3 regions of the Streptomyces sp. NPDC048659 genome follow, and region 1 is predicted to be linked to each of the others. Evidence: riboswitches for the same ligand, from Rfam matches in the RefSeq annotation. Region 1 holds a riboswitch; each other region holds the start of a gene.

The links. A riboswitch is a leader RNA that binds a small molecule or an ion and turns the genes downstream of it on or off. The one in region 1 is predicted to bind cyclic di-AMP.
Positions count from the first base shown of each region.
Region 2: it holds a riboswitch for cyclic di-AMP, as region 1 does, so the genes downstream of both, AB0C99_RS25150 (M23 family metallopeptidase) here and AB0C99_RS35030 (M23 family metallopeptidase) in region 1, are expected to answer to the same signal.
Region 3: it holds a riboswitch for cyclic di-AMP, as region 1 does, so the genes downstream of both, AB0C99_RS09035 (C40 family peptidase) here and AB0C99_RS35030 (M23 family metallopeptidase) in region 1, are expected to answer to the same signal.

Region 1 covers NZ_JBEZHM010000074.1:2,077-12,603, reverse strand. Annotated here, with positions in the region: gene trmB (tRNA (guanosine(46)-N7)-methyltransferase TrmB) at 1-810, shown strand, start outside; gene AB0C99_RS35055 (PrsW family intramembrane metalloprotease) at 1,018-2,313, shown strand; gene AB0C99_RS35050 (SIS domain-containing protein) at 2,367-3,431, opposite strand; gene AB0C99_RS35045 (PTS transporter subunit EIIC) at 3,577-4,911, opposite strand; gene AB0C99_RS35040 (GntR family transcriptional regulator) at 5,082-5,840, shown strand; gene AB0C99_RS35035 (aldo/keto reductase) at 5,990-6,937, opposite strand; gene AB0C99_RS35030 (M23 family metallopeptidase) at 7,068-8,153, opposite strand; cyclic di-AMP (ydaO/yuaA leader) riboswitch at 8,165-8,310, opposite strand; gene AB0C99_RS35025 (PP2C family protein-serine/threonine phosphatase) at 8,512-9,675, opposite strand; gene AB0C99_RS35020 (MFS transporter) at 9,875-10,527, opposite strand, start outside.
Region 2 covers NZ_JBEZHM010000036.1:28,328-38,854, reverse strand. Annotated here, with positions in the region: gene AB0C99_RS25175 (FAD-dependent monooxygenase) at 1-1,026, opposite strand, end outside; gene AB0C99_RS25170 (TetR/AcrR family transcriptional regulator C-terminal domain-containing protein) at 1,125-1,790, shown strand; gene AB0C99_RS25165 (DNA topoisomerase IV subunit A) at 1,876-4,335, opposite strand; gene AB0C99_RS25160 (pitrilysin family protein) at 4,559-5,908, shown strand; gene AB0C99_RS25155 (pitrilysin family protein) at 5,935-7,302, shown strand; cyclic di-AMP (ydaO/yuaA leader) riboswitch at 7,504-7,670, shown strand; gene AB0C99_RS25150 (M23 family metallopeptidase) at 7,683-8,453, shown strand; gene AB0C99_RS25145 (GntR family transcriptional regulator) at 8,621-9,304, shown strand; gene AB0C99_RS25140 (HPr family phosphocarrier protein) at 9,494-9,775, opposite strand; gene AB0C99_RS25135 (GNAT family N-acetyltransferase) at 9,950-10,527, shown strand, end outside.
Region 3 covers NZ_JBEZHM010000008.1:122,193-131,898, reverse strand. Annotated here, with positions in the region: gene AB0C99_RS09075 (MFS transporter) at 1-784, opposite strand, end outside; gene AB0C99_RS09070 (helix-turn-helix domain-containing protein) at 856-1,866, shown strand; gene AB0C99_RS09065 (VOC family protein) at 1,880-2,224, opposite strand; gene bioD (dethiobiotin synthase) at 2,306-3,082, opposite strand; gene AB0C99_RS09055 (adenosylmethionine--8-amino-7-oxononanoate transaminase) at 3,204-4,484, opposite strand; gene bioB (biotin synthase BioB) at 4,477-5,706, opposite strand; gene AB0C99_RS09045 (8-amino-7-oxononanoate synthase) at 5,849-7,069, shown strand; gene AB0C99_RS09040 (ATP-binding protein) at 7,237-7,668, shown strand; gene AB0C99_RS09035 (C40 family peptidase) at 7,803-8,279, opposite strand; cyclic di-AMP (ydaO/yuaA leader) riboswitch at 8,283-8,482, opposite strand; gene AB0C99_RS09030 (hypothetical protein) at 8,798-9,100, opposite strand; gene AB0C99_RS09025 (ATP-dependent Clp protease proteolytic subunit) at 9,108-9,706, opposite strand, start outside.

The DNA of each region.
Region 1 (10,527 bases):
ACCGCCCCCGCGGTCCCCGCCGGCCCCACCGGGACCACCCCCGCCGACCGCGCCTTGGCCGAGCAGCGCGCCGCGCGGCTCGGCAGCCGGATGTTCGCGCCGGGCGAGGGCCCCTCGCCCGACCCGGCCGGCTCGCACTTCGAGCGGCGGATCCGCAGCTTCCAGCCCCGCCGCAGCCGCGTCACCGCGGGCCAGGCCGAGGCCATGCTGAAGCGGTGGCCCGACTGGGGCCTCGACATCGACGGCATGCGCCTGCTCGACCTGGACGAGATGTTCGGCGGGCTGCCGGTCGTCCTGGAGATCGGCTTCGGCATGGGCGAGGCCACCGCGCAGATGGCCGCCGCCGACCCCGGCACCGGCATCCTCGCCGTGGACGTGCACACCCCCGGCCAGGGCAACCTGCTCGGGCTCGCCGACCGCAACGGCCTGGAGAACGTCCGGGTCGCCAACGGCGACGCGGTCATCCTGCTGCGCGAGATGCTCAAGCCCGAGTCCCTCGACGGCTGCCGGGTCTACTTCCCGGACCCCTGGCCGAAGAAGCGGCACCACAAGCGGCGGCTGATCCAGCCCGACTTCCTCACCCTGCTCGCGCCCCGCCTCAAGCCCGGCGGCGTGCTGCACTGCGCCACGGACTGGGAGCCGTACGCGGAGCAGATGCTGGAGGTGCTCGAAGCGCACCCCGACTTCGAGAACACCCAGGCCGACGGCGGCTACGCGCCCCGGCCCGGCCACCGGCCGCTGACCCGCTTCGAGGGGCAGGGCCTCGACAAGGGGCACGTCGTCCACGACCTGCTGTTCCGGCGGCGCTGACCCCGGGGGCGGGGCGGTGACGCCGGGCGAGGGGCGACGTGCGGAACAGGAGGGGACGGGTTTTCCACAGGCTGCGAGAACCCCCTCGCCGCTGTCGGTGGCGCTCGTTAGGGTCGTTGCGTGTCATCGAACCCGATCGCCGGATCCGCCACCGCCGCCGAGCCCGCCCCCGCGCCCGCCGGGGCGTTCGTCCCCGCGCCCGCGCCCGTGCCCGCCCTGGAGACGGACCAGCCGGACTTCACCGCGGTCCCGGAGCGCGCCAAGTGGCGGTACAAGCCGCGGCGCGCGTTCTGGCGCAGCAAGCTGCTGCGGGCCATCGTCCTGATCACCCTGCTCGCGCTGTGCGCGCTGGCAATCCTCGCGCTGGTGCGGGAGGAGACCGGCACGGAGGGCTTCCTCGTCGGGCTCGGCCTCGCCGTGCTGCCCGTGCCGCTGCTGCTGGCCGCGTTCCGCTGGCTCGACCGGGTCGAGCCGGCCCCCTGGAAGAACCTGCTGTTCGCCCTGGCCTGGGGCGCCTTCGCCTCCACGCTGGTGGCCATCCTGGCCAACTCGCTCGCCGTGGAGTGGATCAGCGGCGCCACCTCCGACCCCGGCTCGGCCGACACCCTCGGCGCGACCGCGGTCGCCCCGGTCGTGGAGGAGACCGCCAAGGGCGCGGCGCTGCTGCTGCTCTTCCTCTTCCGCCGCCGGGACTTCACGGGCCCGGTCGACGGCCTGGTCTACGCCGGGTTCACCGCCACCGGCTTCGCCTTCACGGAGAACATCCTCTATCTGGGCAACGCCTTCGGCGAGGACCAGGAGATCGGCTCCACCGGCCTCGGCTCCATGACCTTCGGGACCTTCCTCGTCCGGATCATCATGTCGCCGTTCGCCCACCCCCTCTTCACCTCGCTCACCGGGCTCGGCCTGGGCTTCGCCGCCCTGCTCGCGGCCCGCGCCCGCTTCCGCCGCCCACGGCTGGTGCTGCTGCCGCTCGCGGGTCTGCTGCTCGCCATGGGCCTGCACGCCCTGTGGAACGGCTCGGCGACCTTCCACCCGCTGGCGTTCCTCGCGGTGTACGGGATGTTCATGGTCCCGGTCTTCGGCCTGCTGACCTGGCTCGCGATATGGAGCCGGCAGAAGGAGCTGCGCACGATATCCGGCGAGCTCCCGGCCTACGCGGCGGCCGGCTGGCTCGCCCACGACGAACCGCTCGCGCTCTCCTCGATGCGGGCCCGCTCGCTGGCCCGGGGCTTCGCGGCCCGGACCTTCGGGAAGCAGGCCGCGCAGGCCGTCGGCGAGTACGAGACCTTCGCCACCACCCTCGCCTTCCTCCGCCACCGGGCCGGGCTCGGCCAGGCGGCCCCGGACTTCGCGGCCCGCGAGCAGGAGCTGCTGCACCACCTGTGGCAGCGCCGCCAGGTGGCCTCCCCCGCGCTGAGCTACGCGGCCCGCGCCACCGGCCGCGTCTGGGCGCCGCCGCAGTACCTGGACTACGGCGGCTACAACCCGTACCGCAGCTAGGGGCGGGACGGCCGGGGGCGTTCAGCCGGGGGGTCGTTCAGCCGGTCGGGCGTTCAGCCGGCGGCGGTGAAGGCGGCGACCTCGAAGTCGGCCATGTCCAGGCCGCCCTGCTTGGTGTCGTCGTTGGCGAACACGAAGGACTCGATCGGCACCCCGCGCTCGTCGGCGAGGACGGCGACCAGTTCCTGGAGGACGACGGTCTCCAGCACGACACGGACCGCGTCGGGGCACTGGGGCAGCCGGACGGTGAACAGGTTCGGGGCGGGGGCCACGTCGGCGGTGGTGACCAGCAGGGTGAGGTGACCGGCGCCGGCGAGCGAGCGGGCCAGGTCGAGCTCGCGGCCCGCGCCGTGCACGACGTGCAGGGTGTTGCCCGCCGACTCCATCTCCCCGTGCAGGTAGGTGCGGGTGGAGGAGTGGGCGGCGGGCATCCGGACCACCTCGCGCAGCAGCAGCGCGCCCTCCTCGGCGGAGGCGCGGGAGGAGCCGGCGGCCACGTCGTCGGCGGCGGTGCAGGCGGCGCCGCGCACGCGCAGGGCGGCGGCGGCCTCGGCGGCCCGGGCGCGGACCTCGTCGACGCGGCCGGCGATCCCGCTCCAGTGGTCCTCGTCGGCGAGCCGGCCCTCGATGGCGGCGGCGACCAGGTCCAGGGCCACGATGGTGCCGGTGTAGCCGATGGTCGAGGCGAAGGAGTCGGCCTCGTTGCCGAGGTCCACGGCCAGTCCGGCGGCCTCGGTCAGCGGCGAGGGGGACACGTTGACCAAGGCGACGCGGGTGGTGTCCGCGGGGGCGGCGGCGAAGGCGGCGAGGGTCTCGGAGCTGCGGCCGCTCTGCGAGACGCCGATCAGGCAGTCGGTGTCGAAGCCCGCGAGGCCGTTCTCGATCTCGTCGGCGGAGACCCGCTGGGTGACGACACCGGCGGCGCGCAGCCGGTGCACCGGGACGGCGAGGGCCGCGTAGGAGGCGCCGATGCCGGTGAACAGCGGGCGGCGGGCCTCGCGCAGGGCGCCGGCCGCGGCGGGTTCGGCGAGCCGGGCCCGGACGTGGGCGGCGATCCGTTCCAGGGCGGCGCCCTGACCGGCCTGGCCGTCGAGGAAGGTGATCCGGGAGGCGAACATGGGGGGCTCCAGTACGAGGGGTGTGACGTGTGCGGGGGGGTGGGGGGAGACCGGGCCAGGTCCCGACCGGGGTGGGCCGGGACCGGGCCTGGGCCGGGGCCGGGGAAGCGGGCGCTGATGGGCCGCGCTCCCCCGGCGCGCTCCGTCAGGTGCTGCTGCGGTCCGGGCCTGCGTCCGTACCTGCGTCCGTACCCTCGGCGCGGGCGGCGGGCACGACCGGGGCCGGAGCCGCCACCGGCGCCTGCGCCGCCTCGGCCTCGGGGTCGCGTTCGCGGCCCGGGGTGGGGAGGTCGAACTTGACGATGGCGAAGCGGAAGATCACGTAGTAGAGGGCGGCGAAGGCCAGGCCGATCGGGATGAGCATCCAGGGCTTGGTGGCGATGCCGTAGTTGACGATGTAGTCGATGGCGCCCGAGGAGAAGCCGAAGCCGTCGCGGATGCCGAGGGCGTAGCAGACGGCCATCGAGACGCCGAAGAGCAGCGCGTGGATGATGTAGAGCACCGGGGCGACGAACATGAACGAGAACTCGATGGGCTCGGTCACGCCGGTGACGAAGGCGGTGACGGCGCAGGAGAGCATCATGCCGCGCACCATGGTGCGGTTCTCGGGCCGGGCCGTGTGGGCGATGGCGAGGGCGGCGGCGGGCAGCGCGAACATGTAGATCGGGAAGCCGCCGGTCATGAACTGCCCCGCGCTCGGGTCGCCGGCGAGGAAGCGGGCGATGTCGCCGTGGACCACGGCGCCGGTGTCGGGGTTGGTGAAGGAACCGGCCTCGAACCAGGGGAAGAACGAGAAGAAGTGGTGCATCCCGATCGGGATCAGGGAGCGCACGACCACGCCGAAGATGCCCGCGCCCCAGGCGCCGGTGCCCACCAGCCACTCGCCGAAGTGGAAGAACCAGGACCCGACGGTGGGCCAGACCACGCCGAAGACCACGCCGACGCCGACACCGGCGAAGGCGGCGAGGATCGGGACCAGGCGGCGCCCGCCGAAGAAGCCGAGCCAGTCGGGCAGCTTGGTGCGGGAGAACCGCTGGTAGAGGCCGGCCGCCACGAGGCCCATGACGATGCCGCCGATGACCTTGGCGTCCAGCGGCTTGCCGTCCACGCCCATCGGGAAGGCGGGGCTGGCCAGTACGGCCTTGAAGACGAGGTAGCCGACCACGGCGGACAGCGCGGTGGTGCCGTCGGCCTTCTTCGCGAAGCCGATCGCGACGCCGACCGCGAAGAGCAGCGGCAGGTTGTCGATGACGGTGCCGCCGCCCGCGGCGAGCACCATGCCGAGTTTGCGGACGATCAGCGGGAGCGATTCGCTGCCGAGCAGGTCCTCCTTGCCCAGGCGCAGCATCAGGGCTGCGGCCGGGAGGGTGGCGACCGGGAGCATCAGGCTGCGGCCGATGCGCTGCATGACCGGCATGATCTTGGCGCGCTTCTTCCCAGGGGGCGCGAGCTTGGCCGCCGGGGCCGTGGCCGTCGTCATCGGACTGCTCCTCGTCGAGCGGGGGTCGGGGACATGTCTCGGAAGGTAGTTGGTGGTTTCTTATGTGGTCAACAGAGGTATTTAGTGGTCTGCATTGAAAAGGGCAGGTGAGGTCTAAGGTCCCGACTCACGGGCCGCCCAAGTGGTCTCTGGTGGTACGGTTCGGGACTATGAGCGAAGACCTCCCGGACCCCCGCCCGAGCCGCGCCGCCGACCCTCTCTGGATGCGGTGCGCGGACCGGATCCAGGAGGAGATCGCCCGGCGCGGGCTCACCGAGGGCCACCGCCTCCCGCCCGAACGCGAGCTGTGCGCCCTGCTCTCGGTCTCCCGGGTGACGCTGCGGCGGGCCCTGACCGAGCTCGACGAGCGCGGCGTGGTCGTCCCCTCCCACGGGCGCGGCTGGTTCGTCGCCGCACCGGCGGCCCCCGCCCCGGCCCGCGAGTGGCCCAAGGAGCTGGAGTCCTTCACGGCCACGGCCCGGCGCAAGCACATGCGCCCCGGCTCGCTGGTGATCCGCAGCGAGACCGTCACGGCCGGCCTGGACGACGCGGAGGCGCTGGAAGTACCAGCCGGCACCCCCTTGTTCCGCCTGGAGCGGGTGCGGACCCTCAACGGCGTCCGGGTGGCCGTCGACCACGCGCTGCTGCTCCTGGACGCGGCCCCGGACCTGCCCCGGATCGACTTCACCTCGGCCTCCCTCTTCGCCGAGCTGGCCCGCTGGGGCAAGAGCCCGGACCTCGCCGAGGCCACGATCGAGGCCCAGGTCGCCGACGCGCGCCTGGCCGAGCTGCTCGGCTGCCCGCGCGGCGGCCCCGTCCTCGTACTGGACCAGCTGATCCGCACCCGGGACGGGCGCCCTCTGATGCGCTCGCGCGTGGAGTACAGCGGGGAGCGCCACCGGCTGCGGATGACCCTCCAGTCAGGGTGACAGCCGCGGGGCGGACCGCCCCAGCGGCACAAGTCCGGGGCGGGACCGCCGAAGGTCCCGCCCCGTCCTGTCATGCCGTGTCCCGCCCTGTACGCCCCGGCCCGCTTGGCGGACCGGACCGTTTAAACCCCTTAACCCCCTTAACCCGCTCAGACCGCCGACGCCTCGTCGAGCGCGGCGAGCTCGGCGCCGGTCAGCTCCAGCTCGGCCACGGCGACGAGGGCGGGCAGCTGCTCGACCGTACGGGCCGAGGCGATCGGCGCGACGACGGTCGGGCGGGAGGCCAGCCAGGCGAGGGCGACGGTGGCGGGCTCGGCGTCATGGGCCGCGGCGACCGTGTCGAGCGCGGCGAGCACCCGGCGGCCCCGCTCGGTCTCCAGGTGCTGCCCGGCGCTGCCGGCGCGGACGCTGGCGACGGCGGTGCCCGGGCGGTACTTGCCGGTGAGGAAGCCGGAGGCGAGCGAGAAGTACGGCACGGCCGCGAGCCCGGCACGCTCGGCGGTCTCCAGGAGCTCGCCCTCGTAGGTCTCGCGGGAGACCAGGTTGTAGTGCGGCTGGAGGGCGACGTACCGGGCGAGGCCCTCCGCCTCGGCGAAGTCGAGCGAGGCGCGCAGCCGCTCCGGGGAGATGTTGGAGGCGGCGACGGCCCGGACCTTGCCGTCCTTCACGAGCTGGTCGAGCGCGGTGACGATCTCCTCGACGGGCACGGACTCGTCGTCGAAGTGCGTGTAGTAGAGGTCGATGTAGTCGGTGCCGAGGCGGCGCAGCGACTCCTCGGCGGCGGCCTTGATCGTGGGCGCGGCCAGCCCCTTGAAGCGGGGGTGGGCGCCGACCTTGGTCGCGACGAGGACGTCCGCGCGGTTGCCCCGGGAGGCCATCCAGCGGCCGATGACGGTCTCGGACTCGCCGCCCTCGTTGCCCTCGACCCAGGAGGAGTACGTGTCGGCGGTGTCGACGAAGTTGCCGCCCGCGGCGGCGTACGCGTCGAGGACGGCGAAGGACTGCGCCTCGTCGGCGCTCCAGCCGAAGACGTTGCCGCCGAGGGCGAGCGGGAAGACGTGCAGGTCGGAATTGCCCAGTGCGCGGAGAGAAGTCATAAGGTGATCAACCCCCCGCGCGGCCGGGCCTATTCCGCCGCGACGGCCGTCGGACGCTGAGGCCCCACGCCGGATGTCAGACGCCCAAGCCCATCGACGGCCGCCAGACGCTCAGGCCCTACGCCGGCCGTCAGACGCTCAGGCCCTTGGACCGCAGCCACCCCGCCGGGTCGATGCCGCCGCCGGACGGGGTGTGGACCTCCAGGTGGAGGTGGGGGCCGGTGACGTTGCCGGTGGCGCCGACGCGGCCGATGGTGTCGCCGGTGCCGACGGACTGGCCCGCGCCGACCGTCATCGAGGAGAGGTGGCAGTACCAGATCTCGGTGCCGTCGGCGAGCTCCAGCACGATCCGGTAGCCGTAGGAGCCGGACCAGCCGGCCGACTTCACGGTGCCGCTGTGGACGGCCTTGACCGGGGTGCCGGTGGGCGCGGCGAAGTCCAGGCCGGTGTGGTAGCCGGAGGACCACATGGAGCCGGACTCGCCGTAGGTGGAGGTGAGGGTGTACGAGGAGGTGGGCAGCGCGTAGCTGGCGGCCAGCTTGGCCAGGCGCTCGGCCTCGGCCTTCGCGGCGGCCTCCGCCTCGGCCTTCTTCTTCGCCTCGGCCGCCGCCTTCTCCGCCGCCTCGGCCTTGGCCGCGGCCTCCGTCGCCGCCTTCTCGGCGGCGGCCTTCTGCGCCGCCTCCTTCTCCGCCGTGTCGGCGGCGGCCTGCTGCTGCTCGGCCTGCTGGAGGATGCGGGCGCGCAGCGCCTCGCCCGCGTCGGCCTGCTGCTTCGAGCCGGCCGGGGCGTCGGCGGTGGTGCCGTCCTCGGGGGTCGTGTACGTGAGGGCGGTGAGCGGCCGCGGGGCGTTCCCGGTCCCGGTGCCGGTGCCCTCGTCGGAGCCCTTGGAGTCGCCGCCGCCGATGAGGTCGCCGATGCCGGGCAGTTCGGAGGCGGCGGGCAGGCCGAGGTCGGGCAGGGCTATCGAGACCTTGGGCTTCTCCTGGGCGGTGGCCAGGCCGCCCGCGCCGACGGCGGCGATGACGCCGACGCCGAGGACGGTGGAGGAGCGGGCGAAGTTGGAGCGCTGCTTGACGACCCGGTGCCGGCCGCCGGCGCGGTTCTGGGCCCGCATCGAGTCCTCGGTGGGGTTCCATTCCTCCCCGCCCGTGCCCGCGGCGCCATAGGCGCCGAAAGAGTCGAAGGGGGCTTCGGGAGCGGGGGTGTCGGACGCCACGGAGGCGCTCTCCTTTCCTTCCTTCTCGCCTACCGGGTTAGCTGACGGGTTCGGAGCAGGAAGGTCTCCTACGGGCGTGCCGCACGGGTGCGACGTGCCCGATTCACCCCAAGTGGTGGTTCCCCGGTTCCCTTGCGGAATTCGGCGCACGCGCACGGTGCCGTCTCTTGCGACGGCTGGGACGACCGCGCTGCGTTATCGAACGTTAATAGACACGGCCTCCCGATTCCAAGCCGTTCCCCTTGATCATTAGCTGAATCGACAGGGAATGTCCCGACTTGACCCCCGGTCAGACGGGATTCGCGTCACAGGCGGAATCTGACGTTGTATCAATTGTTATCGGAGTGACACCCCCCGACTACGAGCCGTCACCACCCGGCGGGGGCGTGCCACCGAGCCCCCCGCCGGGCACTGCGCCAGTCCCCCCGCCGGGCGCCGCGCCCGGCGGCACCACCGGTATCGTCCGCCGCCGCTCCGGCTGCCCCGCCGCCGGCCGGCTCACCGCGAGCAGCGCCATGTCGTCCGTCGACCCCCCGCCCGTGTGCCGCCGCACGTCCGCCACCAGCGCGTCCAGCAGCTCCTCGGGCCCGGGGAACAGCCGCCCGGCCAGCCGCGCCGCCGGATCGTAGAAGACCCCGTGCCCGTCCCGCGCCTCCGACAGCCCGTCCGTGTACAGCAGCAGCGTCGCGCCCGCCGGATACGGCGTCTCGTCCGCCCGGTCGGGCCACGCCGCCAGCTCCCCCATCCCCAGCGGCAGCGCCGCCTCGCTCGGCTGCAACCGCGCCAGCGCCCCGTCCCCGTACAGCAGCAGCGGCTCGGGATGCCCGCGGTTCACCACCCGTACGAAGCCCTCGCCGCGCGGGATCTCGGCGAGGACCGCCGTCGTGAACCCCTCGAAGGCGTCCAGCCCGTCCCGCCGGGTGCCCTCCCGGTCCAGCGCCCGTTCGAGCCGCTGGGCCACGCCCTCCAGCGTCGGCTCCAGCTCCGCCGCCTCGCGGAAGGCGCCGATGACCACGGCGACGGCCTCCACCGCGTCGAGCCCCTTGCCCCGCACGTCGCCGACGACCAGCCGCACCCCGTACGGCGTGTCCTGCACGGCGAACAGGTCGCCGCCGATGAACGCGTCCGCCTCCGCCGCCTCGTACCGCGCCGCGATCTGGAGCCCGCCGATCCGCTCGGCGGGCTGCGGCAGCACCGCCTTCTGCGCCGTCTCCGCGATCACCCGCGCCGAGGCCAGCCGCTCGCCGCTGCGCCGCACCACCCGGTTGATCAGCATCGCCAGCGCCGAGACGGTCAGCACCGTCAGCGTCTCGGTGAGCGCGGGGATGTGGCTGGAGGTGTCGTTGTAGACGTGCAGGCCGATGCTGGCGAGGACGGCGGCGACACCCGTGATCAGGGTGGTCAGCGTGGAGAAGAAGGGGGCGGCGATCAGCGGCGCCGCCGAGAACAGCGGCGCCGCCGTGTACTCGGGCGGGGTCGCCAGATCGAAGACGACCCCGCCCACGATGATCAGCGGCGGCAGCGCGCGGATGAACCGGCGGGCGAGGGCGTACGGCCCGCGGGCCCCGTCGCCGCCACCGCCGCCGCCCGGCCCGTCCCGCACCGCCGCTCGCGCCACCGCTGCTCTCCCGCCTGGACCCGGTCCCGGCCGGACCCGGCCCGTACGGACCAGGGACCGCCCCGAGGGCGACGGGAGGACCCGCGCCCTCCCCAGGGTGCGGTCAGCCGGTCGCCGTCGGCGACTGGCGCGCGGCCGACTGGCTTACGGCCGGACGGACGGCGAGCCGCCCGCCCCGGGCCAGCGCCGCCATGGCCACCGCGCAGCCGAGACCCACCGCGCACAGCGTCAGCCACGGCACCGCCGACCAGCCGGTGACGTCGAGCAGGGCGCCCGTCCCCAGGTTCCCCAGGGTGATGCCGATCCCGCAGACGGTGTTGTAGAGCCCGTAGTGGGTGGCCACCCAGCGGTTCTCGGCGAGGGCGACGACGGTGTCCATCTCGTACGGGTAGAGCACCGCGTTCGCCGCCGCCAGCAGCGCCGCGCACAGCAGCAGCCCCGGCAGCGAACGCCCGCCGCCCACCAGCGCGGGCGGCAGGAAGGCCACGCCCATCAGGGCGAGCCCCAGCACCAGGCACCGCTCCCGGCTGAGCCGCCGCTTGCACCAGGCGGTGATCCGCAGCTGCCCGACCAGTGCCACCAGCGCCGACACCACGAACAGCGCCGTCGTCACCGCCGTGCTGTCCGCCGCGAGCGGCAGCGCCAGATAGACCTGGAAGGACAGCACGTACGAGCCGGTCATGGCCAGCGAGAACAGCCAGAACACCCGGTTGGCCAGCACGGTCCGGAACTGCCCGCGCGCCTTCCCGTCCGCCC
Region 2 (10,527 bases), on a different contig from region 1:
CAGCCGCTCGGCCTCGTAGGAGTCCAGCAGCGCCGCCGGGGCGCCGCGCCGCAGCACCCGGCCCAGCTTCCAGCCCAGGTTGTACGCGTCCTGGATGCCCGTGTTGAGGCCCTGCCCGCCCGCCGGGGAGTGCACATGGGCCGCGTCGCCCGCCAGGAACACCCGGCCGTCGCGGAAGCGGTCCGCCATCGCCGCGCGGGCGCGGAAGCCGGAGGCCCACAGCACCTCCAGGACGTCCGCCGCCCGCAGCGGCGTGCGGTCGGCGAGAAGCGCGCGCACCGCCTCGGGGCCGGTGCCCACGGTGTCTTCCTCGTCCTCGAAGGCGGCGGTGAGCTGGAACTGCTCGCCTCCCGGCAGCGGGCACAGGGCCACGGCCCCGCCCGGCGCCTTCGGCCACACATGCCAGTGGTCCCGGTCCGCGAGCGTGCCCGGGGCGAGCCGGAGGTCCGCGACCAGCATCGGCCGAGGGTCCACGGTCTCGCCCGTCATGCCGATGCCGAGTGCCCGCCGCACCGTCGAGCGTCCGCCGTCGGCCGCCACGAGATAGCGGGCCCGCACCCGCCCGCCGGTGGAGAGCTCGGCCTCGACCCCGTCCTCGTCCTGGCGGAAGGCGGTGAGCGCGGTGCCGAACGCCACCTCGCCGCCGAGCTCGCGGAGGCGTCCGTACAGCACCTCCTGGGTGCGGGACTGCGGGACGAGCAGGGTGTTCGCGTACGGCACCCGCTCGGTCGGCTCGGAGCGGGCCATCATGTCCCACTCGCCCTGCCGCTCGGCGCCCTCCCAGGCGCGCATCAGGGGATAGGGCGCGCCCGCGGCCAGGATCCCGGGCAGGGCCCCGAGGTCGTCGAGCACCTCCAGGCTGCGGGGCTGGATCCCCTTGCCGCGCGAACCGGGGAAGAGCCGGTCCGCCTTCTCCAGGAGCAGGGCCCGCACGCCCTGTCTGGCCAGGTCGACGGCGAGCACAAGACCGGTGGGTCCCGCCCCGGCGATGACGACGTCCGTCTCGACGACCTCGGTGGTCTCCATGCGCTGCCTCCACTCCCGGAATCCTTAACGGCGTTAAGTTCCGCTGATCAGAGGATCCCCTTAACGGCGTTAAGGTGTCAAGGGGATACCGTGACCGGGTGGCGACGAAGAAGACGACCCGGCTCGACCCCGCATCGGTCGCGGAGACCGCGCTGAGCCTGCTGAACGAACGGGGCCTCGACGGGCTGACGCTGCGCGCGATCGCCCAGGAGCTGAACGTCCAGGCACCCGCGCTCTACTGGCACTTCAAGAACAAGCAGGCGCTGCTCGACGAGATGGCGACCGTGATGTACCGGCGGATGGTCGAGGACCCCGCTTCACGCCCGGCCGGAGAGCTCACCTGGCAGGAGCGGATCCTCGCGGCCAACCGGGGCCTGCGGGCCGGGCTGCTGCGCTACCGCGACGGCGCCAAGGTCTACAGCGGCGCCCGCTTCACCGGCACCGACTTCGCCGCCGACATGGAGCTCCAGCTGGGCTCGCTCGTCGACGCGGGCTTCTCGCTGCACCAGGCCGTCCGGGCCAGCACCACGGCGTACATGTACACCCTTGGGTTCGTCACCGAGGAGCAGGGCACCGAGCCGGTGCCCGGCGAGCGCCGGGAGGGCTTCGACCTGGAGGCGCGCGCGGAGCGGCTCGCCGGCTACCCGCTCGCGGCGGCGGCCGGACCGGAGCTCTTCGCCGACTACGACAACGGCTTCGAGGAGGGCCTGCGCCTGATCGTCGCCGGGATCGAGGCCGTCTACGCCCCCGCCGGGGCCCCCTGAGGCGCCGCCGCCCGTACACCCGAAAGCCCTCCGCCCCGCGCGGGTGCGCGCGGGGCGGAGGGCTTTCCGGGGGACCGGGTACGGGCTAGCCGATCGGGCCCGCCACGATGTCCACCGGCTGCGCCAGCGGGGTGCCCGAGCCGTCGCGGCGCGGGTCGGGGTCCGGGAGCTGGGACGGGGTGCCGTTCTTCTGCGCCGCGTGGGCCGGGACGGCGCCCGCCCAGGCCAGGATCAGGACGTCCTCGCCCTTCAGGAAGCGCTGGCAGCGCACGCCGCCGGTCGCCCGGCCCTTGCGCGGGTACTGGTCGAACGGGGTCAGCTTCGCCGATGTGCCGGCCGAGGCGTCCAGCGTGCCCGTGGAGCCCGCGACCGTGAACACCACCGCGTCCGCCGCCGGATCGACGGCCGTGAAGGAGATGACCTCGGCGCCCGGGGTCAGCTTGACGCCGGCCATGCCGCCCGCGGGCCGGCCCTGGGGCCGGACCTGTGCGGCCGGGTAGCGCAGCAACTGGGCGTCGGAGGTGATGAAGACCAGGTCCTCCTCGCCGGTCCGCAGCTCCGTCGCGCCGACGATCCGGTCGCCGTCCTTGAGGGCGATGACCTCCAGCTCGTCCTTGTTGGACGGGTAGTCCGGCACCACGCGCTTGACCACGCCCTGCAGCGTGCCGATCGCGAGGCCCGGCGAGGTCTCGGCCAGCGTGGTGAGGCAGATCACCGTCTCGTCCGTCTCCAGGGAGAGGAACTCGGTCAGCGGCGCGCCACCCGACAGGTTCGGCGCGGTGGCCGTGTCGGGGAGCTGTGGGAGGTCGATCACGGCGATTCTCAGCAGCCGGCCGGTCGAGGTCACCGCCCCGACGTCACCACGCTGGGTGGCCGCGACCGAGGAGACGACGGCGTCGTGCTTGACGCGCTTGCCGTCCGGATCGGCGGGCGGCACCTCCGCCGTCGCCGTGCGGGCGAGCAGGCCCGTGGAGGACAGCAGCACCCGGCAGGGGTCGTCCGCGACCTCCAGGGCCACGGCGGCGACGGGGGCGCCCGCCGACTCCAGCAGGACCGTGCGCCGGTCGGTGGCGAACTTCTTGGCGACCGCCGCCAGCTCCGCCGAGACCAGCTTGCGCAGCTCGGAGTCGGAGTCCAGGATCCCGGTCAGCTCGTCGATCTCACCGGTGAGCCGGTCGCGCTCGGTCTCCAGCTCCAGCCGGTCGAACTTGGTGAGCCGGCGCAGCGGGGTGTCCAGGATGTACTGCGTCTGGACCTCGCTCAGGGAGAAGCGCTCCATCAGGCGCTCCTTGGCCTGCGCGGAGTTCTCGCTCTCCCGGATCAGCCGGATGACCTCGTCGATGTCGAGGAGCGCGACGAGCAGCCCCTCCACCAGGTGCAGCCGGTCGCGCTTCTTGCCGCGGCGGAACTCGGAGCGGCGCCGGACCACCTCGAAGCGGTGGTCGAGGTAGACCTCCAGGAGCTCCTTGAGGCCGAGCGTGAGCGGCTGGCCGTCGACCAGGGCCACGTTGTTGATGCCGAAGGACTCCTCCATGGGAGTCAGCTTGTACAGCTGCTCCAGGACCGCCTCCGGTACGAAGCCGTTCTTGATCTCGATGACCAGGCGCAGGCCGTGGTTGCGGTCGGTGAGGTCCTTGACGTCGGCGATGCCCTGGAGCTTCTTGGAGCCGACCAGGTCCTTGATCTTGGAGATCACCTTCTCCGGGCCGACGCTGAAGGGCAGTTCGGTGACGATGATGCCCTTGCGGCGGGCCGTCACGGTCTCCACGCTCGTGGTCGCGCGGATCTTGAACGTGCCGCGGCCCGTGGCGTACGCGTCCTTGACGCCGGAGAGGCCGACGATCCGGCCGCCGGTCGGCAGGTCGGGACCCGGCACGAAGCGCATCAGCGCCTCCAGGTCCGCGTTCGGATGCCGGATCAGGTGGCGGGCCGCCGCGATGACCTCGCCCAGGTTGTGCGGGGGCATGTTGGTCGCCATGCCGACCGCGATGCCGGAGGCGCCGTTGACCAGCAGGTTCGGATAGGCGGCGGGGAGCGCGACCGGCTCCTGCTCCTGGCCGTCGTAGTTCGGCGCGAAGTCGACGGTGTCCTCGTCGATGGACTCCGTCATCAGGAGCGCGGCCGGCGCCATCCGCGACTCCGTGTACCGCATGGCGGCCGGCGGGTCGTCGTTGCCGAGGGAGCCGAAGTTGCCGTGGCCGTCGACCAGCGGGAGGCGCATGGAGAAGGGCTGCGCCATGCGCACCATCGCGTCGTAGATCGACGCGTCGCCGTGCGGGTGCAGCTTGCCCATGACCTCGCCGACGACACGGGCGCACTTGACGAATCCGCGCTCGGGACGCAGACCCATCTCGCTCATCTGGTAGACGATGCGGCGCTGCACGGGCTTCATGCCGTCGCGGGCGTCGGGCAGCGCGCGCGAGTAGATCACCGAGTACGCGTACTCGAGGAAGGAGCCCTGCATCTCGTCGACGACGTCGATGTCGAGGATTCGCTCCTCGAACGCGTCGTCCGGCGGCGGTGTCTTCGTGCTGCGGCGGGCCATCGCGGCTGCGGCTCCTTCACCAACAAGGTTGATCTGACGCGGACCATTGTGGACCGTCCCGCTGACAACCGGCACCGCGACCCGTGCCTGACGGCCCTCGGGGTCACCGTCGCGCCCCTCCGCGACCCGGAAGAGGGACGTCGGCGGGGGACGGGAACTTCGCCAGGTGTCGGCGCGCTTGCATACAGTGGCAGGACTTCACATCGCGATCGAAGGGACGTACATGCCCATGGGTCACACGGCCACGGCCGAGGCCGGCTCCGGCGGCCTGACAGCGACCGAGCACCGGCTGGCCAACGGCCTGCGCGTGGTGCTCTCGGAGGACCACCTGACCCCGGTCGCCGCGGTCTGCCTCTGGTACGACGTCGGCTCGCGTCACGAGGTCGCGGGCCGCACCGGCCTCGCCCACCTCTTCGAGCACCTGATGTTCCAGGGCTCGAAGCAGGTCCACGGCAACGGCCACTTCGAGCTGGTGCAGGGCGCCGGCGGCTCCCTCAACGGCACCACCAGTTTCGAGCGCACCAACTACTTCGAGACCATGCCGGCCCACCAGCTGGAGCTCGCGCTCTGGCTGGAGGCCGACCGCATGGGCTCGCTGCTGGCCGCCCTCGACGACGAGTCGATGGAGAACCAGCGCGACGTCGTCAAGAACGAGCGCCGCCAGCGCTACGACAACGTGCCGTACGGCACCGCCTTCGAGCGCCTCACCGCCCTCGCCTACCCCGAGGGCCACCCGTACCACCACACGCCCATCGGCTCCATGGCCGACCTGGACGCGGCCACCCTGGAGGACGCGCGGAACTTCTTCCGCACGTACTACGCGCCGAACAACGCGGTCCTCTCGGTCGTCGGCGACATCGACCCGGAGCAGACGCTCGCCTGGGTCGAGAAGTACTTCGGCTCGATCCCCGGCCACGACGGCAAGCCCGCGCCGCGCTCCGGCGAGCTCCCCGAGGTCATCGGCGAGCAGCTGCGCGAGGTCCTCGAGGAGGAGGTCCCGGCCCGCGCGCTGATGGCCGCCTACCGGCTGCCGCACGACGGCACCCGCGCGTGCGACGCCGCCGACCTGGCGCTGACGATCCTCGGCGGCGGCGAGTCCTCCCGCCTGCACAACCGGCTGGTCCGCCGCGACCGCACCGCCGTCGCCGCCGGCTTCGGCCTGCTGCGGCTGGCCGGCGCGCCCTCGCTCGGCTGGCTGGACGTGAAGGCGTCCGGCGGCGTCGAGGTGCCCCAGATCGAGTCGGCCGTCGACGACGAGCTGGCCCGCTTCGCCGCCGAGGGCCCGACACCCGAGGAGATGGAGCGCGCGCAGGCCCAGTTGGAGCGCGAGTGGCTGGACCGGCTGGGCACGGTCGCCGGCCGCGCCGACGAACTGTGCCGGTACGCGGTGCTGTTCGGTGACCCCCAGCTCGCCCTGACCGCGGTGCACCGGGTCCTCGACATCAGCGCCGAGGAGGTGCAGGAGGTCGCCAAGGCCACGCTGCGCCCGGACAACCGCGCGGCGCTGGTCTACGAGCCGGTGGGCGCCGACGGCGACAGCGAGAGCGACGAGGAAGAGGGAGCGGACCAGTGACCGACACGGCCGCGTCTTTGACGAACATGACGTTCCACCCCCAGCCCCAGCCGGGCCAGGCCAAGCCCTGGGCCTTCCCGGCCCCGGAGCGCGGCGCCCTGGACAACGGGCTGACGGTGCTGCGGTGCCACCGCCCCGGCCAGCAGGTGGTGGCCGTCGAGATCTCCCTCGACGCCCCCCTGGACGCCGAGCCCGAGGGCCTGGACGGCGTGGCCACGATCATGGCCCGCGCCCTGTCCGAGGGCACCGACCAGCACACCGCCGAGGAGTTCGCCGCCGAGCTGGAGCGCTGCGGCGCCACCCTGGACGCGGCGGCCGACCACCCGGGCGTACGGGTCTCCCTGGAGGTCCCGGTCTCCCGGCTGCCCAAGGCGCTCGGCCTGCTCTCGGAGGCGCTGATCTCCCCGGCGTTCCTGGAGACCGAGATCGAGCGGCTGGTGAACAACCGGCTCGACGAGATCCCGCACGAGTCGGCCAACCCGGCCCGCCGCGCGGCCAAGCAGCTCTCCAAGGAGCTGTTCCCGGCCTCCGCGCGCGTGTCCCGGCCGCGCCAGGGCACCGAGGAGACCGTCGCGGCGATCGACGCCACCGCCGTCCGCGCCTTCTTCGACGCGCATGTGCGGCCCGCCACGGCCACCGCCGTCATCGTCGGCGACCTCACGGACGTGGACGTCGACAAGGTGCTCGCGGAGACGCTGGGCGCCTGGACGGGCGACGCCGGCACCCGGCGCCCCATGCCGGCCGTCACGGCCGACGACACCGGCCGGGTCGTCATCGTGGACCGCCCCGGCGCCGTCCAGACGCAGCTGCTCCTCGGCCGCGTCGGCCCCGACCGCCACGACCGCGTGTGGCCGGCCCAGGTGCTCGGCACGTACTGCCTCGGCGGCACCCTCACCTCGCGCCTGGACCGCGTCCTGCGCGAGGAGAAGGGCTACACGTACGGCGTGCGCGCCTTCGGCCAGGTGCTGCGCTCCGACGACGCGGGGCACGGGGTCTCGCTGCTCGCCATCAGCGGCTCGGTGGACACCCCCAACACGGGCCCGGCACTTGACGACCTGTGGAAGGTGCTGCGCACCCTCGCCGCCGAGGGCCTGACGGACGCCGAGCGCGACGTGGCCGTGCAGAACCTGGTGGGGGTGGCCCCGCTCAAGTACGAGACGGCCGCCTCCGTCGCGGGCACCCTCGCCGACCAGGTCGAGCAGCACCTCGCGGACGACTACCAGGCGCAGTTGTACGCGCGGCTGGCCGAGACCGGCACGGTGGAGGCGACCGCGGCCGTGGTCAACGCCTTCCCGGTGGACCGGCTCGTGACCGTGCTCGTCGGCGACGCGGCGCAGATCGAGGAGCCGGTGCGCGCCCTGGGCATCGGCGAAGTGACGGTCGTGACCGGCTGATTGAGCCGCTGTCACGCGGACGAGGAGACCCCGACGACCTGGTTCGTCGGGGTTCTCCTTTTTGTCCGTATTGTCGTGCGTGTGATCTTCTGCCCTGTGGCATGTCTTACAAAAGAGCGTGTCTGTTTGGCGATTGACCGAAGATCGGCCTAGCGTCGATCCGGCTGTCCGGCCGTTGTACGACGCCGCATTCGCGGCAACGGACAGTCATCGCCGAGTCCCCGTAAGGCGCGAGCCTGGGGAGCCGGGGACCCATCGCAGTCCCTGGGGTGAATCGGACGCCTTCGCTCGGTGAGCGGAGGGGCCCGTAGGAGACCTTCCTGCTCCGAACCCGTCAGCTAACCCGGTAGGCGAGAGGGAAGGAAAGGATCAGCCACTACATGGCGTTCACCCGTGCCACCGGGAAGCATCGTGGTCCGAGCCGCATGGCGCGCCGCTCCGTGGGCATCGCCGGTGTGGCGACCCTCGCGACGACCGGCGTCATCGGCACCCTGGCCTCCCCGGTGTTCGCCGCCGACGCGGAGCCCGCCTCTCCGGAGGACACCGGCCTCACCCAGGTGATCACCGCCGAGTCCATCGCCGAGCGCGTCGACGCCCAGGCCGATGCCCAGGAGAAGGAGGCCGTCGAGGCCGCCGCCCGGGTCAAGGCCGCCGCCGAGGCCAAGCGCAAGGCCGAGGCCCGCGCCAAGGAGGCCCGCGCGGCCGAGGCCCGCGCCGCCCGCGAGGCCGAGCGCAAGCGCCTGAACTCCTTCCAGCTCCCCGTCGCCGGCACGTACGTGAGCACCGGCTACAAGACCGGCGGCTCGCTCTGGTCCTCCGGCAGCCACTCCGGCATCGACTTCCACGCCGCCTATGGCAGCAAGGTCGTCTCCGTCGGCTCCGGCACCGTCGTCGAGGCCGGCTGGGGCGGCGCGTACGGCAACAACATCGTCATCCGGATGAACGACGGCACGTTCACCCAGTACGGCCACCTCGCCTCCATCGGCGTCGCCGTCGGCCAGACGGTCACCCCCGGCGACCAGATCGGCGTCTCCGGGTCCTCCGGCAACTCGACCGGCCCGCACCTCCACTTCGAGGCCCGTACGAGCGCCGAGTACGGATCGGACGTCAACCCGGTCTCCTACCTGCGTGCCCGCGGGGTCCACGTCTGACGTGTGCGTTCTGTGAAGAAGTCCCGGCTCGAACGAGCCGGGGCTTCTTTTTTGTTTCCGTATTATCGGGTGGCATCGGAAATTCCGGCGTCCTGCAATAGAGTCGCAGGGGCGGATCGAAGAGGCTCGAAGCGGATCGAATAGCGGATCACATACGGAGGTCGGACATGCGTGTTCCCGCGCGCTCGGTATGCACGGCGATCCGGGACGACATCGTCTCCGGCGTCTTCGCGCGAGGTGCCCGCCTGACGGAGGAGCAGCTCGCGCGCCGCTACGGGGTCTCCCGCGTCCCGGTCCGCGAGGCGCTGCGCACGCTGGAGTCCGAGGGCTTCGTGGTCACCCGGCGGCACGCGGGCGCGCATGTCGCCGAGCCCACCGACCAGGAGGCGGCGGACCTGCTCGACGTACGGACCCTGCTGGAGCCGCTGGGAGCCGCCAGGGCCGCCCAGCGCCGCTCGGACGCGCACCTCAAGGTGCTGCGCGGGCTGGTCAGGCTGGGGCAGGAGCGGGCCAGGCGCGGCCAGGGGGAGGACCTGCGCGCGCTCGGCTCCTGGTTCCACGAGACGCTCGCCCAGGCGTCCGGCAGCCCGCCGCTCACCGCGCTCCTCACCCAGCTGCGCCACAAGATCGCCTGGATGTACGCGGTCGAGCCGGCCACCCGGCCCGTGGAGGCGTGGGCCGAGCACGGGGCGATCGTCGACGCCGTCGCGCGCGGGGACGCGGAAAGGGCCCGCGCGCTGACCGCGCTGCACGTGGAGCGCGCCCTTCCGCTGCACCGGCCGCGGCGGCCGGAGCGCCCCCGTGTGAGGGTTTCGCAACACGTCGTCAACACGGCGGGGCCGCGGAATTAACGCGGGCGCCGTATACAAGGGGGAGTGGATTTCCGGCGGTCGCTCTAATTCGTGCCGCCGAATAGGGTGACTTGCGTAATGCCTGCGGAATGCCCGTGGGAAAATACTCCAGGGAAGCGGAAAGGACCGTACCGGCCGGAATTCCGGCGAGTACGGCCCTTGGTGATCCGTCGTCGGGGAGGAGACGGATCAGACGGTCTCGGGAAGCTCCTCGAGACCCTCGGCGACCAGCTTCGCGAGGCGGTCGAGCGCGGCCTCGGCGCCTTCGGCGTCCGAAGCGAGCACGATCTCCTCGCCGCCCTGGGCACCCAGGCCGAGCACCGCGAGCATGGACGCGGCGTTGACCGGGTTGCCGTCAGCCTTGGCGATCGTCACGGGGACGCCGGCGGCCGTGGCGGCACGGACGAAGATGGAGGCGGGGCGGGCGTGCAGGCCCTCGGCCCAGCCGACGTTGACGCGGCGCTCAGCCATGGTGGTTGCCCTTCAACTTTCAGCGGTTGTCTAGACCAGTCTCTCACGGGAGGCGAGATGCTCGTGCCGACCTTCGGCCCGATGTCGGCGGCCTTTAGGCCCTCCCTACCTTGCACGGCGGGCACCCACCGCGCGACCGGTGCCGCTGTCGGACCCCGGTCGTAGTCTTGCCCCATGCAGAGCGCGTCGGAACAGTCCGAACAGCCGGAGCACGCGTACCCCGACCACTGGGAAGCCGACGTGGTCCTCCGTGACGGCGGCACCGCGCGCATCCGCCCGATCACCGCCGACGACGCCGAGCGGCTGGTCAGCTTCTACGAGCAGGTCTCGGACGAATCGAAGTACTACCGCTTCTTCGCGCCCTACCCCCGGCTCTCCGCCAAGGACGTGCACCGCTTCACCCACCACGACTTCGTGGACCGCGTGGGACTCGCCGCCACGGTCGGCGGGGACTTCATCGCCACCGTGCGCTACGACCGGATCAACCCCCTGGGGCGCCCCGCCTCCGCCCCCGCCGACGAGGCCGAGGTCGCCTTCCTCGTCCAGGACGCCCACCAGGGGCGGGGCGTCGCCTCCGCGCTCCTCGAACACATCGCGGCGGTCGCGCGGGAGCGGGGCATCCGCCGGTTCGTCGCCGAGGTGCTGCCCGCGAACACCAAGATGATCAAGGTGTTCACGGACGCCGGCTACACCCAGAAGCGCAGCTTCGAGGACGGCTCCGTCCGCCTCCACCTCGACCTGGAGCCCACCGA
Region 3 (9,706 bases), on a different contig from region 1:
GCCGGGCGCCGATCAGCGCCGAACTCAGCGGCACCAGTGGGCCGAAGAGCAGCACGCCGTACGCGACCCAGATCAGGATGACCGCCCACATCCAGGTGCGGGAACGGAACTCCCGCCAGCCCTGGCGCAGTTCGCGCCGCAGCGAGCGCGCGGGCGGCGCGCCCCCGGGCGCCGGGGCGGCCGGGGCGAACCGGATCAGCGCCAGGCACAGGGCGCTCAGCAGGAAGCTCCCCGCGTCGATCGCGTACACCGCGCCCGCGCCCGCCGACACGACCAACAGCCCCGCGAGCGCCGGGCCGAGCAGATGGGCCAGCGCGTCGGCGACCTTGAGGGTCGCGTTGGCCCGCTGCGGCTCGGCGGCGACCAGCGGGACCATCCCGTTCGCCCCGGGCAGGAACATCGCGACCGCCGCGCCCGCCAGCGCCGCCATGGCCACCAGCAGCCAGAACGGCGGGCGCCCGGTGAGGAAGGCGGCGGCCAGCACGCCCTGGGTCAGCACCCGGGCCAGGTCCGCGCCGACCATCATGCGGCGCGCGCCGAAGCGGTCCGCGAGCACGCCGCCGAACAGCACCAGGACGACGAAGGTCCCGGTCCAGGTGCCGAGGACGACGCCGACCCCGGAGATCCCGTACAGCGCGCCGACCGCGAGCGCGGTGGCCACCGGCATCATCGCGTCGCCGAAGAGGGAGACCGTGCGGGCGGTGAAGTAGAGGGTGAACCGCCGGTCCCACAGAGGGAGTCGGACGGGCGGCGGGGACGGGGAGACGGTCTGTGCGATGCTCACCCGCCGATCATGGTCTGGACCACTGGGCCCGCCCCAGTGTCCCGGCCGACATGAAGGGGTACTTTCGCGCCATGACCACCGCCGCCCGCCCGTCGCCGCGCCCCGGCCGCCCGTCGCCGCCGCCCCGCGCCCCGCACCGGGTGGTGGCCCTGCTCCAGGACGGGCACTCCGCCTTCCCGTTGTCCTGCGCCGCCGAGGTCTTCGGCGACCACGGCCAGGCGCTCCCCGCCCGCTACGCCTTCGAACTCTGCGCCGAGCGGCCCGGCCCGGTCCGCACCCAGTCCGGCTACGACCTGCTGGTCACCCGGGGCCTGGAGGCGCTGGAGCACGCGGACACCGTGCTGGTGCCCGGCCGGGAGCGGCCCGCCGACGCCGAGGTGCCCGAGCCGGTGTCCGAGGCGCTGCGCCGGGCGCACCGGCGCGGCGCCCGGATCGTGGGACTCTGCTCCGGCGCCTTCGTCCTCGCCGCCGCCGGACTCCTCGACGGGCGGCGCGCCGCCACCCACTGGGCCAGGGCCGCCGAACTCGCCGCGCGTTTCCCCCGGGTACGGGTGGACCCCGGCGTGCTGTACGTGGACCACGGCGACGTCGCCACCAGCGCGGGCTCGGCCGCCGCCGTGGACCTCTGCCTGCACCTGGTGCGCACCGACCACGGCGCCGCCCACGCGATGCGGATCGCCCGCCGGATGGTGACGCCGCCGCACCGCGAGGGCTGCCAGCTCCAGTACGCCGAACTCCCCACCTCCGGGCCGCTCGCCGACTCGCTCGCCCCGCTCCTCGACTGGCTCGGCGGCCGGCTCGCGCAGCCCACCAGCGTCGCGGAGATGGCGGCCTACGCGCGGGTCTCCAGCCGCACGCTCACCCGCCGCTTCACCGAGCAGCTCGGCATCAGCCCCGCCCGCTGGCTGCTCGACCGGCGGCTCGCGGCCACCCGGGCGCTGCTGGAGGAGACGGACCTGCCGGTCGAGACCATCGCCCACCGGGTCGGCCTCTCCTCGGCGGTGAACCTGCGCCGCCGCTTCCACGAGGCGCTGCGCACCACCCCGGCCGCCTACCGGCGCACCTTCCGGGCCGGAGCCTGATCCGGGCCCGGGGTCAGTCCGTCACGAAGCAGAACTCGTTGCCCTCGGGGTCGAACATCACCTGGAAGGTGCCCTGTTCGTCCGTCACCGGACCGCCGGAGCGGCGCGCGCCCAGCACCCGCACCTCCTCGGCCGCCGCCACCGGGTCGGCCACCGCCACGTCCAGATGGAGCCGGTTCTTGGCCGCCTTGCCCTCCGGCACCCGCTGGAACGCGATCCGCGCGAAGCCCGGCGGCTCCACGTACGACCAGTCGGGGCCCCGGTCGACGGGCGCCCCGCCGAGCAGCGCCGACCAGAACCGGACGAGCCCGGCCGGATCGGCGCAGTCGAACACGATCTCCTGCACACGCGCACGCATACCGGCCAGCGTACGGGCTCATGGACGGGCTCATGGCTCATGGCTCATGTACGGGGCGGAGCGCTGGTGTACGGGCCGGGCTCAGGCTCCCGCGGCCCGCGCCGCCGTCTCCCGCGCCGCCGTCTCCCGCGCCGCCGGGCGCTCCGCCGCGTGCGCCGCCGTGAAGGAGGCCGCGTCCCACTCCCCGCCCAGCGCGGGCGCCAGCCAGCCCGCCGCCGCCGCGCGGAACTCCCCGGCGCCCAGCGCGCCCGCGCCCGCCGGGACCGCCCCGAGCAGCGGGGCCCCCGCCACCGCCGGCAGGTCCGCCAGATTGCAGCGGGCCGCCAGGTCCGGCTCCCCGGGCCAGCTGCCCACCACCACGCCCAGCTGCTCGATCCCGCGCGCCCGCAGCGCCTCCGCCGTCAGCGCGGTCGAGTTGAGGGTGCCGAGGCCGGCCGGGACGACCACCAGGACCGGCGCGCCGAGCAGCCGGGCCGCGTCGGCGAGCGTCCCGCCCGCCTCGTCGAAGCGCACCAGCAGGCCGCCCGCGCCCTCCACGAGCACCAGGTCGTGCTCCTCCGCCAGCTTCCGGGCCGCCTCGGCGACCTCGGCAGGGCCGACCGGCGCGAGGCCCGCCCGGCGCGCCGCCGTGTCCGGCGCCAACGGCTCCGGGAACCGGGCGAGTTCGGCCCCGGCCGCCGCGCCCGACAGGCGCAGCACCTCCGCGACGTCGCCCGCCTCGCCGGGCGCGACACCCGTCTGCGCGGGCTTCAGGACCGCGACGGAACGGCCGGCGGCGGTGGCGAGGGCGGCGAGGGCGGCGGTGACGACGGTCTTGCCGATCTCGGTGCCGGTGCCGGTGACGACGATGACGGGCATGGGAGTCCTCTCACACGTGCTTCTCGGGGCGCGTTCGCAGGGACGGGGGACCGGGCGGCGCGGGCCCCGCGCGCGCCGCCTGGGGAGCGGGGCGCCGGACGGACCGGGCCCCGCGCGCGGTTCATCCCGCGCGGGCCGCCTCGGTCACCGCGCGGGCGATGGCGGACAGGTCCTCGTCGCCCGTCACGAACGGCGGCATCGTGTAGATCAGGTCCCGGAACGGGCGCAGCCACACCCCCGCGCGGACCGCCGCGCGGGTAGCCGCCGCCATGTCGACCTCGTGGTCGAGCTGGACGACGCCGATCGCGCCGAGCACCCGCACGTCCCGGACCCCCGGCACGCCGGACGCCTCCGCGAGCCCCTCGCGCAGCCCGGCCTCGACGCGCTTGACCTCGACCCGCCAGTCCTGGGACAGCAGCAGGTCGATGGAGGCGAGCGCGACCGCGGAGGCCAGCGGGTTGCCCATGAAGGTGGGGCCGTGCGCGAGCACGGGCACCTCGCCGCGCGAGATGCCCTCGGCGACCCGGCTGGTGCAGAGCGTCGCGGCCATCGACAGATAGCCGCCGGTCAGCGCCTTGCCGACGCACATCACGTCGGGCGAGACCCCCGCGTGGTCGGCGGCGAACAGCTCCCCCGTACGCCCGAATCCGGTCGCGATCTCGTCGAAGACGAGCAGCACGCCGTGCGCGTCGCACGCCTCGCGCAGGACCTTCAGATACGCGGGGGAGTGGAAGCGCATCCCGCCCGCGCCCTGCACCACCGGCTCCACGATCACCGCGGCCACCTCGTCGGCGTGCCGCGCGATCGCCTCGCGGAGCAGCTCCGCGTACCCCTCCTCGTACTCCTCGGGAGGCGCGTCGACGAACACCTGGCGCTGGAGCACCCCGGACCACAGCTCGTGCATCCCGCCCTGCGGGTCGCACACCGACATGGGCTGCCAGGTGTCGCCGTGGTAGCCGCCGCGCCAGGTCAGCAGCCGCTGCTTGCCGGGGCGCCCGACGGAACGCCAGTACTGCAGGCACATCTTGGCCGCGACCTCGACCGAGACCGAGCCGGAGTCGCTGAGGAAGACGTGCCGCAGCGGCTCGGGGGTGATCTCGACGAGCCGGGCGGCGAGCCGGACGGCCGGCTCGTGGGTGAGCCCGCCGAACATGACGTGGCTCATCCGGTCGAGCTGGCCGCGCGCCGCCTCGTTCAGGACGGGGTGGTTGTAGCCGTGGATCGCCGACCACCAGGAGGACATGCCGTCGATCAGCTCGGCCCGCCCCTGGGCCGGTTCGGCGAGCCGGAGCCGCACCCCGGACGCGGAGTCCACGACCAGCGGCTCGACGCGCCCCGGCATGGGGCCGTACGGATGCCAGACGTGGGCCCGGTCCAGGGCCAGCAGTTCCTCGTTACGCATTCGGCGCGAGGTCCGTTCCGGCGCCTCGGCGGCGCACGGCCACCAGGTCGGTCCTGGCCTCGTTGGGGGCCGCGACGGGCTCCTGCGCCACGGCGGCACCGCCGCCACCGCACGGCCCGCAGCCGCCGCCCGCCCCGTGCGAACCGCAGCCGCCGCCACCGGCCTCCGCGTGCGAACCGCAGCCGCCCGCCGCGGCGGCCATCGCGGCCACCGCGTCCGCGCGGTGCGCCGGGAGCGTCGTCGTGCCCGCGCCCTCCACCTCGAAACCGGCGTCCGCGATCATGTCGAGATCGGCCTGGCCCGCCTGCCCCTCGCTGGTCAGGTAGTCGCCCAGGAAGATCGAGTTCGCGATGTGCAGGGCCAGCGGCTGCATCGAGCGCAGGTGCACCTCGCGCCCGCCCGCGATCCGCACCTCGACGTCCGGGCAGACGAACCGGACCATCGCGAGGATCCGCAGGCAGCGCTGCGGGGTGAGGTTCCACTCCTTGGCCAGCGGGGTGCCCTCGAAGGGGATCAGGAAGTTGACCGGCACCGAGTCCGAGTCCAGCTCGCGCAGCGCGAACACCACGTCGACCAGGTCCTCGTCGAGCTCGCCCATGCCCGCGATCAGGCCCGAGCAGGCCGAGAGGCCCGCCCCGTGCGCCTTCCGCACGGTGTCCACCCGGTCCGCGTAGGTGTGGGTGGAGGTGATCTCCCCGTACGTCGCCTCGGACGTGTTCAGGTTGTGGTTGTACGCGTCGGCGCCGGCCTCCCGCAGCCGCTCCGCCTGGCCGTCGGAGAGCAGGCCCAGGCAGGCGCAGACCTCCACGCCCTCGTTGTCCTGCTTGATGGCCTCGATGGTCCTGCCGACCCGCTCGACGTCCCGGTCCGTCGGGCCGCGCCCGCTCGCCACCAGGCAGACCCGCTTCGCGCCGCCCGCGACCCCGGCCGCCGCGGCCGCGGACGCCTCGTCGGGCTTCAGCCACGTGTACTTGAGGATGCCCGCCGTCGAACCGAGCCGCTGCGAACAGTACGAGCAGTCCTCGGGGCACAGGCCGGACTTCAGGTTGACCAGATAGTTGAGCTTCACCCGGCGCCCGAACCACTGCCGGCGCACCTTCCCGGCGGCGGCCACCACATCGAGCAGCTCGTCGTCGGAGGTCGCCAGGACGGCGAGCGCTTCTTCACGGGTCGGCGACTCGCGCCGCAGCCCCTTCTCCACCAGCGTGTTCAGCAGGTCCATAAGGGCTGATCCTGGCCTACCGCACACCTCTCGGCCAAGGAGGAAGTGAACAAACGACCCCGATCGAGGTGTGTGTATGGCCACACCCTGACCTCGGCCCGGGAGGGTTAGGGTCTGTGCGCTGCCTACAAAAGGATCCGTCATGCCGTCGTACCCCGAGCACCCGTCGGCGCCGCGCGGGGGACGCGACCCGCGCGAGGCCGCCTTCGACTGGACGGACACCGCCGCACGGCAGCGCGCGCGGGCCGGGCTGGTCCGCACGCTGCGCCCCCGCGCCGCCGAGTCCGGCCTCCTCGACCTCGCGGGCAACGACTACCTCGGCCTCACCCGGCGGCCCGAGATCACCGAGGCGGCGGCCGGGGCGGCCCGCCGCTGGGGCGCCGGCGCCACCGGCTCCCGGCTCGTCACCGGCTCCACCCGGCTGCACGAGACCCTGGAGCGCGAACTCGCCGCGTTCGGCGGCTTCGAGGCGGCCCTCGTCTTCTCCTCCGGCTACACCGCGAACCTGGCGGCGCTCACCGCGCTCTCCGTCCGGGACGGCCTCATCGTCTCGGACGCCGCCAACCACGCCTCCCTCGTGGACGGCTGCCGCCTGGCGCGCGCCGAGACGGCCGTCGTCCCGCACGCCGACCCGGAGGCCGTCGCCAAGACGCTGGGCGCCCACCCGGGCCGCCCGGCGCTGGTCGTCAGCGACTCCGTCTTCTCCGTGGACGGCGACCGGGCACCGCTCGGCGCGCTCGCCGAGGTCTGCCGGGCGCACGGCGCGGGCCTGGTCGTCGACGACGCCCACGGCTTCGGCGTGCTCGGCGAGGGCGGGCGCGGCGCGCTCCACGCGGCGGGCCTCGCGGGCGCCCCGGACGTCGTCGCCACGCTCACCCTGTCCAAGTCGCTGGGCAGCCAGGGCGGCGCGGTCCTCGGCCCGGCCCGGGTGATCGAGCACCTGGTCAACGCGGCCCGCACCTTCATCTTCGACACCGGTCTCGCCCCGGCGGCCGTCGGCGGCGCCCTGGCGAGCCTGCGGCTGATCGCCGCCGAGCCGGAGCTGGCCGCCCGGGCCCGGGAGGTGGCGGCCCGGCTGCACGCGCTGTTCACCGGCGCCGGCCTGACCGCCGCCCGGCCCGACGCGGCGGTGGTCTCGGTCCGGGCGCCGGGCCCGCAGCAGGCGCTGGCCTGGGCGGCGGACTGCCGGGAACGCGGGCTGGGTGTCGGCTGCTTCCGGCCGCCCTCGGTCCCCGACGGGATCTCCCGGCTCCGGCTGACCGCCCGCGCGGACCTGACGGACGCGCAGATCGAGCGGGCCGTCGGCATCGTCCTGGAGACCGCGCCGGAGGGCGCCGTGGACGGGGTGCGGGACCGGGACTGAGCGCCGGTCACACGTGCTTGTCCGGTCGCCCGTCGCACCGTTCACCGCATCGGGCGACAGATATCCGCATATCTTGGTGGATCGCCACCCAGGGCCGCGCGATCGGTGGCAGGCTGGCGCGCAGCGCAGACCGGGGTCCGGCCCGGTGGGAAAGGGGCGGCGTCGCCATGGCAGACCATCAGGAAGCAAGCGTGACGCTGCCGAGCGATCCCGCCTCGGTGTCGACCGCCCGGCGGTACGTCGTCGAGGTGCTCGGGTCCTGGGGGCTCGACGACGCCGACGGCATCACCGACACGGTACGGCTGATCGTCTCGGAGCTGGCGACCAACGCGGTCCAGCACACCTTCGGCCAGTCGCCGACCTTCACGGTGGACGTGCTCCTGGAGCGCGACGAGCAGTTGCGGATCGGGGTGACCGACAGCCATCCGCGCTGGCCGCAGCGGCTGCCCGCCGCCGTGCAGCAGGACAACGGGCGCGGCCTGGTGATCATCCGCTCGCTCGCGGCGGAGGCGGGCGGGCGGCTCTCGGTGACTCCCACCGAGGAGGGCGGCAAGACGGTGTGGATCCGGCTGCCCTGGCCGTCGGCGCACGCGGCCTGAAGCCGGGCGGACGGGCAGACGGGCGGCCAGCCGGCCGGACTGAAGGACTGAAGGCGGCCGGTGGGCGGGACCGGGCGCGGGAGGAGGGGACGGCGGCGCCACCGGGCGCTCCTCCCGCGCCGGCGTTCAGCGCGTCAGCGGACGCGTCCGTAGGAGATCTTCGAGCTCCAGATCTTGTCGAGCTTCACCCATGAGCCGGTCTTCGGCGAGTGCCAGATCTTGTTGTTACCCGCGTAGATTCCGACGTGGTACACGCTTCCGCCGGAATGGAAGAAGACCAGGTCCCCCTTCTGGCGGCCCGACGCGGCGATGTGCCGGGTCTTGTTGTACTGCTGCTGCGCGGTGCGGGGCAGCGTCTTGCCCGCCTTCTTGTACGAGTAGACCGTGAGCCCCGAGCAGTCGAAACGGCTCGGTCCCGAGGCTCCGTACCGGTAAGGCGATCCCTTCTTCGAGGCGGCGACGTCCAACGCCTTGGTGGCGTAGTTCGTCGCGGCCTGGGCCTCCGGCGCCGCTCCTGGGGCGAGCAGCGTGCCGCCGACGGCGGCGAGGGTGAGAGCCGAGACGGCTCCGGCCCGGGACAGCAGGGACGGGACATGAATCTGCGCAGTCATGCGCAACCCTTCGTCAGCCGCCTGTGAAGGATGACCTGTCGGGTTCGGGCAGGCGAAGATGCCCGGCCGCGGCTGCGGCTTCACCCCAAGGAACGTCCGCACACTGCGCGAACGTCCCGTACTGCTCGGGTCCTCCACTCCTGCCGATCCACTCCTGTCGACCAGGCGTCCGGGACGGCGGCAGGACTCGGCGTCCGCCCGGACCGCCCCGCCGTGGGTGGCGGGGGCTTGTCGTCGTCGAGGATCTTGACCCACGGACCGGGCGAAATCCGAGCTGAAACGGCGATATGTGAGGCTCCTCACGACTGAGCCGTACGGGTGGACAGTCGGGTTTCTGGATCTTCCGACGTTTCGGCGATGAGGCCCGCACCTGCGATGGAACGCCCGATTCCGCCAGATGTGTACTCCCGCTGCGCAACTCGCGTCCGCTCCATGCCGAGGTGTCCACTACGCCGAACGGGGGAGGTTTTCTGCGGTCGCCGTACCCCGGCCGGCCCTCGACACGACACGCGGGAGTGTCAACTCGCGGACTCCCCGGGGACGATGACCCGGCCGGACCGTCGCTCTCCGTCCAACACCCGTAGCGCACGCGCCAATGTGTCCGCGTGGACCTCGCTCTCGCCCCGCGTATGCATGAGCGTCAGGGCGTCGCGGAGCGCCGTCGCGCGCCCGACCAGGGCCTGGGCCGCGCGCAGCGCCCCATAGGTATGCGTGGATCTGGATGGATTGATCCGCCCCAGGAGGTCCAGGACTTCGAGGTAGGCGTCCACGAACTCGCCCTCGGCGCGGGTGAGCGCGGGCAGCGGCGGCTCCGGGGTCATGCCGGGCTCACCCCCTCCCGGTGCCGGCGGTCCGCGCCCGGCGCTCCACCACGTGGTCCACCAGGCCGTACGCGAGGGCGGCCGGGGCGTCCAGGACGGTGGTCCGGTCCAGGTCGGCGGCGGCCTCGGCGCGGGTCCGGCCGGTGTGCCCGGCCAGCAGGCCGGCCATCAGCTCGCGCTGGCGCAGCAGTTCCCGCGCGTGGATGTCCAGATCGCTGGGCTGCCCCCGCAACGGCTCCTCCAGGGCGGGCTCCTGGAGGACGATCCGGGCGCCCGGCAGGGCCAGCCGGCGCCCGGGGGTGCCGGCCGCGAGCAGGACGGCGGCGGGTCCGACGGCCTGGCCGAGGCAGGTGGTCTCCACCTCGCAGGCGAGCGCCCGCATCGTGTCGTACACCGCGGTCATGGCGCTGACCGAACCGCCGGGGGAGTTCAGGTAGAGGGAGACCGGCTGCTCGGGGGCCGCGTATTCGAGGTGGAGCAGCTGGGCGATGACGTCGTTGGCGGAGATCTCGTCGATCGGGGTGCCGAGGAGGACGATGCGGCCCTCCAGCAGCTTGGAGTAGGGGTCGAGGGTGCGGGTGCCGTAGCCGGTGCGCTCGGTGAACT